DNA from 2 places in the Cupriavidus sp. 09_S30 genome. Region 1 is predicted to be linked to the other one. Evidence: predicted binding sites of a transcription regulator. Region 1 holds the regulator's gene; the other holds the start of a gene.
What was found. Region 1 encodes FliA, which starts transcription of late flagellar genes. Its sites were predicted from a motif close to CTAAAGTTTNNNNNNNNNNNGCCGNTA; they were not measured.
Positions count from the first base shown of each region.

Region 2: the regulator FliA is predicted to act here: its motif matches at 1,990-2,016, upstream of AC1Z3O_RS23905 (flagellin N-terminal helical domain-containing protein).

Region 1 covers NZ_JBXOWI010000002.1:302,386-309,399, reverse strand. Annotated here, with positions in the region: gene flgA (flagellar basal body P-ring formation chaperone FlgA) at 1-439, shown strand, start outside; gene flgM (flagellar biosynthesis anti-sigma factor FlgM) at 590-892, shown strand; gene AC1Z3O_RS21550 (flagella synthesis protein FlgN) at 926-1,378, shown strand; gene AC1Z3O_RS21545 (flagellar protein FlhE) at 1,527-2,006, opposite strand; gene AC1Z3O_RS21540 (RNA polymerase sigma factor FliA) at 2,006-2,722, opposite strand; gene AC1Z3O_RS21535 (MinD/ParA family ATP-binding protein) at 2,846-3,688, opposite strand; gene flhF (flagellar biosynthesis GTPase FlhF) at 3,693-6,104, opposite strand; gene flhA (flagellar biosynthesis protein FlhA) at 6,115-7,014, opposite strand, start outside.
Region 2 covers NZ_JBXOWI010000002.1:828,234-835,247, forward strand. Annotated here, with positions in the region: gene AC1Z3O_RS23895 (SDR family NAD(P)-dependent oxidoreductase) at 1-12, shown strand, start outside; gene AC1Z3O_RS23900 (AMP-binding protein) at 139-1,734, shown strand; gene AC1Z3O_RS23905 (flagellin N-terminal helical domain-containing protein) at 2,072-3,961, shown strand; gene AC1Z3O_RS23910 (methyl-accepting chemotaxis protein) at 4,275-5,885, shown strand; gene AC1Z3O_RS23915 (penicillin acylase family protein) at 6,206-7,014, shown strand, end outside.

The DNA of each region.
Region 1 (7,014 bases):
CGTGCGCTGCGGCGGCGAACGGCCATGGATCCGCTACCTGCAGGCGCAGGTGGCCGTCATGGCTGACTACTATGTGGCCGCGCGCGCGCTGGCACCGGGCGAGCCGATCGCGCCCGCCGATCTCGAAGTGCGCCAGGGCGATCTTTCCACCCTGCCGCGCGCGGTGGTGACCGATCCGGCCCAGGTGGCAGGCGCGGTGGCGGCCAACCGCATCGCAGCGGGCTCCCCGGTCCGCGCCGACCTGCTGAAGAAGCCGGCGGCGATGCGCCCCGGCCAGGTCGTGACGGTGACCGTCGAGGGCGAGGCCTTCCAGGTCAGCAGCGAAGGCCGGGTGTTGACCGAGGCCGCCGTCGGCGCACCGGTCCAGGTTCGCCTGAAGAGCGGCCAGGTGGTCGGCGGGATCGCGCGCAGTGCCGACACCGTGGTCCTGCAGCAGTAATCCGGGCTGGCACTGGCGCGGGAGCAGTGCCGGGCCGGCCCCTGCCGGCCATGCGACAATGCCGACCAGGCCATCACTGGCCAGGCGAAGTCGGCCTAAAGTTCCGCGCCGAACTTCCGATATGCCAGAGGAACCCAGCAAGGAACACCCGTGAAGATCAATCAATCCACCTCGTCTCGGCCTGGCGAGCCCGCTGACGGCGCCACGCGCGCCGCCCCGGCCGCCAGCGCAGCGTCGCCGGTGCAGGCCTCGGGCGACGTGCACGTCAGCCCGCTGGCCGCCCAGGTCCGCGCGATCGGCGCGGGCCTGGTACAGGACAGCGACGATGACATCGACACCGCGCGCGTCGAGGAGATCCGCCAGGCCATCGTGGAAGGCCGGATCAAGATCGACCCGAGCAAGATCGCCGATGGACTGCTCGCCTCGCTGCGCGAGCTGCATCAGAACAAGTAGGTCAACAGCAGCCCTCTATCCGCGGAGAATGAAATGAGCCTGATCCGTAGCCTGCAGCACGAAACCGAGGCCGTGTCGGCATTTGCCGGCGCGCTGGCCGAGGAACGCGAGGCGATGAAGTCGGGCGATTTCGCCGCGCTCAGTACCCTGCTCGAGCGCAAGACCGCTCTGGCACGCGCACTGGCCGACATGAGCGCGGCGCGCGAGGCGCAGATGCGCGCGGCCGGCATCCGGGCCGACGCGAGCGGCCAGCTGGTCGGGCTGCGCATCGATCCGGCGGTCACGCTGGCGTGGCGTGACCTGCGGCTGGCAGCGCAATCCGCGCGCGACGCCAGTGAACTGAACGGCGCCGTGATCAACGCTCACCTCGAATTCACCAGCGCTGCGCTGCATACGTTGCGCCAGCGCGGCACCGATGCCGGCCTGTACGGCCGCAACGGCCGCGCCGAAGGCGCGACGCCCGGCGTCAGCCTGGCCTGCGGCTGAACAATGCCGGCGCCCCGGGGCAATCCCCGGGCGCCGGTCGCCCACGCTGACCTGCGCGGGCAATGCACCGGGCAGGCACACCGAAGCCACGGGCCGGCGTGCGGCCCACAGCCCGCCTGCCGCACCCCTAGTTCAATGATCCAGCGGACTAGCGGAAATTCACGATGACCTGATCGGAACGCCCCTGCAGCACGGGCGTCAGCGCGCCGCGTCCCGGCACCATGAAGGCAAAGACAAAACCCTGGCCGGCGTCGTCGCCACGAAAGGCGTCGGTGCGGCCCTGGGCATCGGGCAGCATCACGCAGCGCACCGAATTGCACAGATAGGCCTGCAGGTCCGGCGGAATCCCGCCGACAAAGGTGTAATGCCAGCGCACCGCCGTCACCACGCCTGCGGCCTGCGGCGGCCGGTAATTGGGCAGGATGGGCGGCGACATCGTGCGCATGCCGCGGCTATGCAGTGCGGGTCCCTGCACGGACGCCGACCACGAAAAGCTAGGCCCAGTATCGGCCGCGCGCGCCGTGCCGCCGGCCAGCACGAGCGACGACGTCGCGATGCAGAACACACAGACAGCCCGCGGCACGCGTGCACCGCACGGCGACGCCGTTGCCGGGCCGCCGGCGCGCATCAAAGCAGGCCCCGCAGCTGGTTGCGCAGCCGCGTGATCGCCTGGCCGCGGATCTGGCAGACGCGCGACTCTGTGACTTCGAGCACCGCGCCGATTTCGCGCAGGTTCAATTCCTGGTCGTAGCATAGCGACAAGACCAGCTTTTCCCGTTCCGGCAAGCGGTCGATGGCGCGGACCAGCGCCTCGCGCATGCCGCTTTCCATCAGCACCAGCAGCGGATCGCCGTCGTCGCTGCCGCCCAGGTGGCGGTCCAGGAAATCCTCTTCGCCGGAGCGTTCGAAGTCTTCGTAGTGCAGCAGCTGGCAGCCGTGCACCTCGTTGAGCAGCAGCTGGTATTCGTCCAGCGGCATCTCCAGCGCCTCTGCCACCTCGGAATCCAGCGGTGCGCGGCCCAGCTTCTGCTCCAGGCCGCGCACCGTGCGCTCGATCCGGCGCGTGAACTGGCGCAGGCTGCGCGACTGCCAGTCGTTGGCGCGCACCTCGTCGAGCATGGCGCCGCGGATGCGCTGGCTGGCATAGGTTTCGAAGCGGGCGCCATGGGTGTCTTCATAGCGCTTGGCCGCGTCAAGCAGGCCGATCATGCCGGCCTGGATCAGGTCATCGAGCTGCACGCTGGCCGGCAGCTTGGCCGCGAGCTGCAGTGCGATGCGGCGCACCAGCGAGGCATGCGCCTTGACGATATCCGTTTGTTCGAGCTTTCCCTGAATCGTGTACATGGTGGAACTCTCGTGGCTCCTAGAGCGCGAAGCAGTTTGCGGCCCCGCCGCGCGGGCACGGCATCGCCTCGGCCCGGGTGGGCGGCGCGGCACGGGCTGAGCGCGTGGCGAGGGGCATCGGCTTCAGTGAATGCGTGCTTGGTCCCGTTCCCCCGCCATGGGGGACAAGGACGACAAGGCGGACGGAGCGGGCGCAGCCTGCAGCGGCCAGCCGCCGATGCCGCTGGCGATGCGGCGCAGCGCGACGGTGGCAGGCGCAGCGGGATAGGCGTCGACGACGCCGCGCCCGAGCTGCTCGCCCTGCTGCACCAGCGGGTCCAGCGGCAGGTAGCCGGCACAGCTAGCCTCGACACCGAGGTACTGGCGGGCCGTACGGGCAAGATTGCCCGCGACCGCGGCGGCGATGCCGTCACCGGACGCGGCGTTGATCACCAGGTGGAAGTGGCGGCAGGCATAGCGGTGGTGCAGGCGCTTGATGCAGGCATAGGCCGCCGTGATGGAGGCCGCCTCGGGCCGCATCACGACCAGCAGGTTGTGCGCGATGCCGGACAGCGGCGACAGCCCGCCCTGCGCATCGGCCCGCGCATCGGCCACCACGGTGCGGAAGCCCGCGAGCGTGCCGGATAGCGCGGAGGCGTCAGGCAAGGCACCGCCGTCGGGCAGCACGGCGAGGCCGGACGGGTGTGCCGGCCCGAGCGCTTCCTCCAGCGTGGCGCGCGCCTGCAGCACGGCAGCCAGCGTGGCGCGCGGCGCGGCGCCGGCGAGCCTGGCGGCGCGGGCAGCGCGCTCGTCCTCATCGACCAGCAGTACGCGCTCACCCTGCCTGGCCAATGCACTCGCCAGGCCGAGCGCGACGGTGGTCGCGCCCGCGCCGGGCTCGCATGCCACCACCGCGATACGGCGCGTGGTGCGCGGTGCCAGCATGCGGCGCAGCCCTTCGGCCTGATCGGATGCCAGAGTATGCACTGACTTACTCTCCCAGCGGCGCGAGTTGCACGGTGGCATACCGCCCGGCCGATTCCTGCGCGGCGAGTGCTTCGGCCTGCGCGGTCGCGAAAGGTGCAGCCTGAGGCGTGGCCTCCGGCGCAGCCTTGCGCTCAGTGCGCGCCGGATAGTTTTCCAGCACGTCCAGCAAGGCAAGCAAGCGCGCCAGGCCTTCGACCAGCAGCGGCCCCTGCCCCGACTGCGCGCCCTTGCCCGCCACGCGGCCGGCAAGGCGGGCCAGGAAAGCCGGCGCCGAGGCCGTCGGTTCATGTTCGAGGCGCAGCGCGGTCAGGCCGGCCTGCAGCGCCAGCAAGGCGGTGCGGCATTGCGCTTCGTCAGCACTGGGCACCGCGCCGCGGGCAAGATGATCGAGCGCGTGCCGCAGCGTGCGGAAGCGCGCGTCGGCCACCTGGCCCCAGCGCGCCCAGCGCGCCAGTTGCCCGGTCTCGCCCGCCAACTCGGGATCGCACAGCAGATAGGCCGTCTCCAAAGACTTGCCGCTGTCCCGCTCGACCAGGCGCGACACCAGCAGGCTGGCCTCGATGCCGCCCTCGGCGCCACCGCGGCCGGCACGGCGTTGCAGCGGGCCCTCCGGCACGCGCACCGGCACCTGTGCCAGCCACTGGACGGCCTCCCGCCCCTGCACGGAGACGTCGCCCATGGCGTGGAAGGTCAGCGTCTCGGCCAAGGTCTCGATCTTCCAGGCAGCGCCGCCGCTGAGCACACGGCTGCCCTTGCGGGCCCCGGCGAGCCAGCGCTCCCCGCCCTGCTGCCAGCGGGCCAGCACCGCCGGGCCTGGCAGGGCATCGACGACGTTGACCACGGTACGCGCGGCGGCCAGCGCGGCCCGCAGCGTGGTCGCTTCGGCCTCGCCGGCGCCACCGCGCCCGCCTGTGACGGTGGCGGCCAGCGGATAGCCGTCGCGGTCGGCCAGCCACAGTGCGTACTGCACCGATTGCGGCGCACGCCGCCCGGGAGCCTGCACGGATGCGCTGGCGCCCAGCGCCAGCACATAGCGCTCGCAGCGGCGGCCGACTTCCCGGCAGGCCGACTCGCGCACTTGCTGGGCCACCGCGCGCAGCGGTACGGTGTCGTCTTCACGCTGCTGCCAGAGCCCGCGCAGCAGCCCGAAGCCCTGCGCACCCGCTTCCAGCTCCGCCACGCAGGTTCCGACCGCGTCGGCGCTGTCGCTGAGCGAACGCAGCATGTCGTCTGCCGCCGGCGCGCTGGCCGCGTCGCCTTCCTCGGCGGCGGCGCCCAGGCGGTGCGCCACGTCGGCATCGGCGAACACCGAGCCGCGCCGGGGCGTCAGGAAGGCACGCTCGACCAGGGCCTGCGACTGGGCCAGTTCCAGGTGCTCCGGCACGCGCTGGCCCGTCGAAGCATAGAAGACCGGCAAGCGATGGCGGATCACCACGTCGAGCACCGCGCCCAGATGGGTCGCTTCATCGAGCTTGCTGATGATGCAGCCGTCCAGCCCGCCGCTGCCTTGTCCGCCCGCAGCCGTCTCCTGGCGATAGGCGTGCACCACTTCGTTGAGCGTATCGCCGTGGCTGGCGCCATTGAGCAGCAGCACGCGCTGCACCGGAGCCTGCACGCCGGCAAGCATGGCGATCTGTTCTGAAAGATTGCGGTCGCGCTGGCTCATGCCGACGGTATCGACGATCACCAGGTGCTTGTCGGCGAGCGCATCCAGCGCGAAGCGCAGGTCGGCGCCGTCCTTCACCGCGTGCACGGGTACGCCGAGGATGTCGCCATAGATGCGCAGCTGTTCGTGCGCGCCGATGCGGAAGCTGTCCGTGGTCAGCAAGGCGAGCCGCTCGGGACCATGCTTGAGCACGAAGCGCGCGGCCAGCTTGGCCGTGGTGGTGGTCTTGCCGACGCCGGTCGGGCCGATCAGCGCCAGCACGCCGCCCTGTGCGAACAGAGCGTCGTCGTCGCCCAGCACCTGCACCTTGCGAGCCAGCTCTTGGCGGATCCAGGCCATCGCGGCTGGGCGATCATGGCCGAGCGGAAGGCGTGCCAGCAGCGTACGCGCCAGTTGGCCCGAGAATCCCGCGCCGGCCAGCCACGCAAACAGCGATTCGCGCAGCGGATCGCCCGCGGCCACAGGCGTCGAGGCCATGCCGGCGAACTGCCGCTCGATCAGGGCGCGCATCGACTTGAGCTCGCCGCGCAGGTCGCCGAGGGCGGCGTCGTCCGCACGCTCCTCGACAGGCGCCACGTAGGGGCGGGCGCTGCCGGAGATCGCGCCAAGGTCGGCATCGCGCATGGCGACGATCTCCACGCCGCCTTCCACGGTGCGATTGGACAGCACCACCGCGTCGGGTCCCATGGCCTCGCGCACTTGACGCAGGGCCTCACGGCCGTTGGCCGCCACGAACTTCGCTACGCTCATCGCGCCTTCCTCACGCTGCACCGCCGATCATCGCGGTGATCCTGATATTCCTGTTGTCCGGCACCTCGGCATGGGACAACACCTTGAGCTGCGGCAGGGTGCGCCTGAGGAAGCGCGCAAGCAGCGGACGCAGCGGATGCGGTACCAGCAGCACCGGGTTGTAGCCCATCTGCTCCTGCCGCTCGACCGCAGCGCGCGCCTGCTCCAGCAGCGCATCGGCCAGGCCCGGCTCGATGCCGCCACCGCTGTTGAGCGCCTGCGTCATTACGCGCTCCAGGCTGGCATCGAGGCCGATCACCTGCATCTCCGCCCCGCTGGGGAACAGGTGCTGCGTGATGGCGCGGCCCAGTGCCAGGCGCACCAGGGCGGTCAGTTCGTTGGGGTCAGTGACCTTGGCGGCGTGCTCGGCGACAACGTCGAGGATGGTGCGCATGTCGCGGATGGGCACGCTTTCGTCCAGCAGGTTCTGCAGCACCTTCTGCAGCGCAGTCAGCGAGATCAACTTCGGCACCAGGTCCTCGGTCAGCTTCGGCGACTCCTTGGCAATGCGGTCGAGCAGCTGCTGCACTTCCTGGCGTCCAAGCAACTCGGCGGCGTGCAGGTGGATCAGGTGGTTCAGGTGGGTCGCCACCACGGTGCTGGCGTCCACCACCGTATAACCGTAGGCCTGGGCGCGCTCCTTGAGCGCAGCGTCGATCCAGACCGCGGGCAGGCCGAAGGCCGGGTCGCGGGTCTCCGCGCCGGGCAGCGAGCCGCTGACCTGACCGGGGTTGATCGCCATCCACTGCCCGGGCACCGCCTCGCCCGCGCCGACCTCCACGCCCTTGAGCGTGATGCGGTAGGCGTTGGGCTTGAGTTCGAGGTTGTCGCGGATATGCACCACCGGCACCAGAAAGCCGATTTCCTGTGC
Region 2 (7,014 bases), 530 kb from region 1:
ACGCTGTTCTGAGTGCCGCGCACCTAGGCCGCTGAATCATTGAATTGGCAGGCACCGACCGATTTCAGTGATTCAGTGGGCCGGATAGCCGATCCTCGCGGCCGCCTTACGCCGGCCCGTTTCCCCCAAACGCGACCCATGACCGACAGCGCCCACGCCTCCCACTCCCTTCCGGACACCAGCGTCAACCCCTTCGCTGGCAGCGATATCCGCAGCCTCATCGACGCCCAGGCCGCGCGCCGCGGCGACCACCCCTTCCTGATCTGGGAGCCCTTCGAGGGCGAGGGCCGGAGCTGGAGCTACGCCGAGTTCGGCGAAACGGTCCGGCGCTTTGCGGCCGGCCTGCAGGCCCGCGGCGTGCGCCCGGCGGACCGTGTGCTGGTGCATCTGGAGAACTGTCCGGAAAGCGTCATCGCATGGCTGGGCTGTGCCTATGCCGGCGCGGTCGCCGTCACCACCAACGCACGCTCCAGCGCGGACGAGCTGGCCTACTTCGCCAGCCACAGCGGCGCGGTGGGTGCGATCACGCAGCCGCGCTTTGCGTCGATGGTCGCGCAGGCAGCGCCGGGGCTGCGCTGGCTGGCCGTCACCGCCACCCACGGCGGCGCCGCGCCGGCCGCCGGCGCCTTCCCCGGCGAGCCTTTCGGAGCCATCGACGCCGACCCCGCCGGCCTGGCGGCGCGCCCGCACGATCCCATGGCGCCGTTCGGCATCCAGTACACCTCCGGCACCACCGCCCGTCCCAAGGCCGTGCTGTGGACCCACGCCAACGCGCTGTGGGGCGCGCGGCTGTGCGCGCTGCACGAGGACCTGCGCGCCGAGGACGTGCACCTCGTCCATCTGCCGCTCTTCCATACCAATGCGCAGGTTTACTCGGTGGCGGCCTCGCTCTGGGTGGGCGCAACGGTGGTGCTGCAGCCGCGCTTCTCGGCCTCGCGCTTCTGGCCGGTTTCGCTCAAGCACCGCTGCACCTGGACCTCGGTCGTGCCGTTCTGCGTGCGCGCATTGATGGCCCAGCCGCGGCCGAAGCGACACCACTACCGCTTCTGGGGCAGTGGCGTCTGCGAGCCTGCGACCGACGCGCATTTCGGCATCAAGACCATCGGCTGGTGGGGCATGACTGAGACCATCTCGCACGGCACGATCGGCTCGGCCCACCTGCCCAATGCGCCGATGTCGATGGGCCGTCCGGCCAACGGCTACCGGATTCACGTGCTGGACGAGCAGGGCCGGCCCGTCGCGCCCGGCGAAACGGGCGACCTCTACGTGGGCGGCCAGCGCGGCGTCTCGCTCTTCCTCGAGTACGCGGGCGACCCGGCGGCCACCGCCGCGGCGTTCCGCGCCGACGGCCTCTTCATCACCGGGGACCGCGTGCGCCTTGGCGAGGACGGCTTCCTGTACTTCTCGGACCGCGCCAAGGACATGCTGAAGGTGGGCGGCGAGAACGTGGCCGCTTCCGAGATCGAGCGCGTGATCGCGCTGGTGCCGGGCGTGGCCGAGGTGGCGGTGGTCGGGCGCAAGCACCCGATGCTGGAGGAGGTGCCGGTGGCCTTCGTGATTCCGGGCGGGCAGGCGGACGAGGCGCTGCCCGAGCGCGTGCGCGCGGCCTGTGCCGCGCAGCTCGCGGACTTCAAGCGGCCGCACGAGGTGCGCCTGGTCGACAGCCTGCCACGCTCGACGCTGGAGAAGGTAGCGAAGGCGCAGTTGCGGGCATTGCTGGTCGAAGCGGATTGACGCCGGCCCGCCGGGCCGGCCGTCGCCGGCCTCTCCATCTTTGCGCTGCCGCGGCCGCCCGCCCGCGCGCGTAGGGCGGGCCATCGCAGCGACCCGCGTCGACCCTGGGGCGGCCTCCGTACACGCCCGCCCGATCAGGGAGGGGCAAGCCGTCCCCCGGGAATGCCTGGTCCCGCATCTCCCCGAAGGCGATCGCGCCTGGCCCTTGGCGCAGCCTCATCCGCACTACCCCTATTCTGTGGGGTAAATCGACTGATAAAAATTCGCCCGAGCAGGCCGTTATCTGCACCAGAACAGGGCGCCGGGGCAGGACGCCGGATATAAGAAGGGGGAATCGATGGCTCTCGTCATCGCCAGCAACACGCTTGCGCTCAGCGCAAGCCTGCAAGCCTCGAAGGCTGGCAGCGCAGTAGCCGATAGCATGCGTCGCCTTGCATCGGGGCGTCGCATCAACTCGGCACGCGACGATGCGGCCGGGCAAAGCATTGCAAACCGCCTGCGTGCCCAGGCAAACGGGATGGACCAGGCGCGCCGCAACGCGGGGGACGGCATGTCGATGCTGGAAACCGCCTCGGGGGCGCTGGATTCCCTCAATGCCCGTCTGCAGCGCATTCGCGAGTTGAGCGTGCAGGGCCTGAGCGGCACGCTCAACCAGGAAGACACTGACGCCATCCAGGCCGAGATCAACGCGAACCTGAAGGAAATCGACCGCCTCAACCAGCAATCCGGCTTCAACGGCCTGCGGCTGCTGGACGGCAGCGCCGGCAAGGTCGGCCTGCAGATCGGTGCCAACGACGGCGATCAGCTTGCCGTGGATCTGGGCGGCGTGGGATTCGGCGTGGAGGCGCTGGGGCTGAAGGACTTCACCATCGCCGGGATTCCGGGTTCGGTGACGGGCTTCAAGGTGCTGGCGGGCCGCAGTACCAATGTCCAGCTCGACAGTCCGTCCACCACCGTCAACTACCCGGCCGGTAGCGTCAGCCCGAACCTGGTCCGGGATGCCAGCGGGCATATGTACGTGCAGGATGTCGATGGCGCAGGCCGGCCCGTGTACCAGGAAGTTGGCTACAACACGTATACGGATACGACCACGGGCCTGAGCAATGTCGTGTTCCACCCTGCAGCGGGCGGCCCGGTCTTCCACGATGTGCCGACCGTGCCGCAGCGTCCCATCGGCACCCCCAGCCTGCGGGACGACACCGGTGTCCCCATGGCGGGCGCCTCGCTGGTGCAGGCGGACGACGGCCGCTATTTCATCGCCTCGGCCGGCAACTACTACCAGGCCAGCCTGCGATTTGGCGTGACGGGCACCGTCACCGCCCAGGCTGACAACATGACGGCATTGACCGCGGCCGATTTCACTTCGCCGCCGGCGGCCGTCACGCAGGTGCCCGCCATCGACCTGGCCACCGACACCGTGGCGTTCCAGGACAGCAGCGGCGTAACCGTGAACCCCTCGGCGACGCGGCTGCTCCAGCGGGCCAACGGTGCCTACGTCATGGAAGTGGATACCGGCGGCGGCAATTTCCGCTACTACGATGCCACGCTCGCCATGACGGACGATGGCGCCACCCGCACGTTGACCGTCAAGGCCAACAGCACCGCCTACCAGTCCTTTTCCGACCTGCCCACGCTCGGCGGCGATTCCACCGTGACCCTGGATCCCCGCAACGTCACGGTCAACTACACGGATCTGGCCGGCCACACGTTCAACGACGTGATGAGCCTCGACGCGAACGGCAACTATGTGCTGAACCTGCCGCAGGCCGGAAAGACGGCGACGCTGGTCACGGCCCAGGATGGCACGCAGTACATCCGGACTGACAATGGCAGCGAGAACGTGCTGATCTACTATCCGCTCGCTTACTCCGCGCTGACCGATGCAGGTGCGAATCACACCGTGGTCAACCTGGTCGAGGCCGGCGCCGGCATGCGCCTGAAACAGCCGCCCGATACGCTCGCCACGCTCGACCGCGCGATTGCCGCCGTCGACGCCCGGCGCAGCGCCCTGGGCGCGGCGCAGAACCGGCTGGAATCGATCGCGAATACGCAGGCCTCCGCCGCCGCCAATCTGACGGCGGCCCGCTCCCGGATCGAAGATGCTGACTATGCCGTCGAAGTGTCGAAGATGACGGCGGCGCAGATCGTCAGCCAGGCAGCCACGTCGATGGTGGCGCAAGCCAACCAGCAGCCGCAGGCGGTGATGACGCTGTTGGGGCGGAACTGAGTCTTGCACACCAGCAGGCGGGTTCCGATTTTCGCCTAAAGGCGGGCTGGGCCCTGCCGTTAATCCGTCCTGATGTGCTGAAGTCGATTCGTGCGACCAGCATCCATGGGCGCTATCCGGCGCGGCATCACCTCATGGGATTTCTGATCGTCGAGCCGCAGCGCATCCGCAGGCCGGACGCAATGCAGCGCCACGCATCAAGAAGAATGACAAGGCGAGACTGCCGCGCCGCGCGGGCCGCGGGGCGGCGCCGAGCCGGGCGCCCGTGGGACCGGCGGAATCCACATAAGAAGAGGAGGAGGCGGTAGCTATCATGTCGATCGAGAACTTGAGAATCCGGACGCGCCTTGGGATCGGCTTCGGGCTGGTGGCCGTGCTGTCGGCATCGCTGGCCGTGGTGGGAACATTGCGCCTGGAGGGGCTGGCCGAGGCCAGCCGCCAGGTCGCCGAGGATGAGTGGGGCAGGGCGGGCGCCGCCGCTACCGTCGCTGCCGCCGCCCAGGCGGACGCCAGAATGGCCACGGCGCGGCTGCTGGCTGCCGACGCCGGCCAGCCGGTGCAGGGTGCCGGCGCCTCCGATGTCGGCAAGGCCATGGACGAGGCGCTGAGCGTGCTGGCCAGGCAGGCTGCCACAGACGAGGACAAGGCGGCGCTGGCCAAGCTGCGCGACGCGCAGGCCAAGTACGCCGCCGCAACCGCCCGGACCGCTGCGCTGCTGGGACAGGGCGGGCGCGCTGAAGCCGCCCGCGCCTTCAGCGCGGACGTGCTGCCTGCGCTCGATGCCATACAGGAGCAGACCACCGCGCTGGCGGCCCGTTACAAGGCGCAGGCCGGCGCCATCGCGGCACAGGCCGCGGACCAGGCAGGCTCGGCGCGCGCGCTGATGATCGCACTGGCCCTGGCGACGCTGGCGGTCGGCGTCATTTACGCCTTCCGGCTGACGCGCAGCATCGAGCAGCCGCTGGGCGAGGCGGTCTATATCGCCGAAACGGTGGCCTCGGGCGACCTCAGCCAGGAATTCGCCACCGAGCGCGGCGGTGAATTCGGGCGGCTGCTGAGCGGGCTCGGCGAGATGGAAGACATGCTCACCGACCTGGTCGGCCGCATCAAGGAATCGACCGATTCGATCAGCGGCGCGTCGCAGCAGATTGCCGCCGGCAACACCGATCTGTCGCAGCGCACCGAGGAGCAGGCCGCCACGCTTGAGCAGACGGCTTCGAGCATGAGCGAGCTGACCGACATGGTGCGCCGCAATGCCGAGCGCGCGCACACCGCCAACGGCCTTGCGGCAGGCGCCTCGGGCATCGCCGAGCGCGGCGGCATCGTGGTGGGCGAGGTGGTCCAGACCATGGACGCCATCAGCACCAGCTCGCGCAAGGTGGTCGACATCATCGAGGTGATCGAAGGTATCGCCTTCCAGACCAATATCCTGGCGCTGAACGCGGCGGTGGAAGCCGCACGCGCGGGCGAGCAGGGCCGTGGCTTCGCGGTAGTGGCCGGCGAGGTGCGCAGCCTGGCGCAGCGCAGCGCCGCCGCCGCCAAGGAAATCAAGGTGCTGATCGGCGACTCCGCCGCGCAGGTGGAAAGCGGCTCGCAACTGGTGGGGCAGGCCGGCCAGACCATGCAAGAGATCGTGCACTCGGTGCGGCAGGTTGCCGGCCTGCTGGGCGAGATCTCCGAGGCCTCCGAGGAACAGAGCCAGGGCATCGAACAGGTCAACCAGGCCGTCAAGCAGATGGACACCGTCACCCAGCAGAACGCCGCGCTGGTGGAGCAGGCCGCCGCCGCCTCCACCGCGCTGGCCGAGCAGGCGCAGCAACTGCAGCAGGCCGTGGGCGAGTTCAAGCTGGAAGATGAGCCGCAGAATGCGGCGCCTGCCGCGCGGCCGGTGCCGGCGGGTGGGTTGGCGTTGGCGCGGGCCTAGGTCAAGCCAAGCCGGCTCGATCGCGGCCTCAGGTCCGGCGGGCTGTCGTGCCTGTCCGCCGGCGCCTTCTGGGCGACAGGGCCGGCTTCCCGTCGGCGGCCGGGTCCTGGCCGTCGGTGTGGCCTGGCGCGTGCGCTGCTCCAGCGTGATCGGGTACGCGATGCGCGTATCGATGTACCCCTCCAGACATCTCAAGGAAAGACCCGGCATCGCCGGGTTTGCGCCCGCCCTGTGCGCAGGAAAAATAAACCGACCGGACGGTCGGCAATTCGCTAGAATGCTTCTCCATCTCATTGAGAAACAAAAAATCAGGAGACAAGATGGAGCGTCGTGCCCCCAAGGAACTTCTTAACGCTTTCGCCCGGCGAGGTTTGAGTCCGACCGTATGTGCGCTTGCACTGGTCGCCGGCGCCCTGGGCAATGCACTCCCGCTGCCGGTCCAGGCCGAGTCGCCGAAGGCCAGCGCAGCGGCCGTACAAGGCGTCACCATCAAGCGCGACGGCTATGGTGTGCCGCATATCTATGCGGATTCCACCTATGCCTTGTTTTACGGCTATGGCTATGCGATCGCACAAGATCGCCTGTTCCAGATGGAAATGGCCAAGCGCAGCACCCAAGGGACGGTGGCCGAGGTGCTTGGTGCGAAGTTCGTCGAATTCGACAGGTCGATCCGCGGCAACTACTGGCCGGCATCGATCGAGCAGCAATTGTCGGCACTGCCCAAGCGAGAGCGTGACATCCTGGAAGGCTACGCGGCCGGCATGAACGCCTGGATTGCGCAGGTGCGCGCGCAACCGGACACGCGCATGCCGAAGCAATTCAAGGACTTCGGTTTCGCTCCCTCCAACTGGAGCGCCTTCGACGTGGCGATGGTCTTTGTCGGCACGATGGCAAACCGCTTCTCCGATGCGACGAGCGAACTCGACAATCTGGCGCTCGTCACGGCGCTGAAAGACAAGTACGGCGCCGACAAGGGCATGGCGCTGTTCAACCAGCTCAAGTGGCTTGTGAATCCCGCCGCGCCGACGACGGTGCCGGGCGAGGAGGGCGCGTATCCCGTCAAGGTGGGCCCGCAAGCCGCCAAGGCGGCTGCGCAGGCGCTGCCGCGATACGACGGACCCGCGCCCAT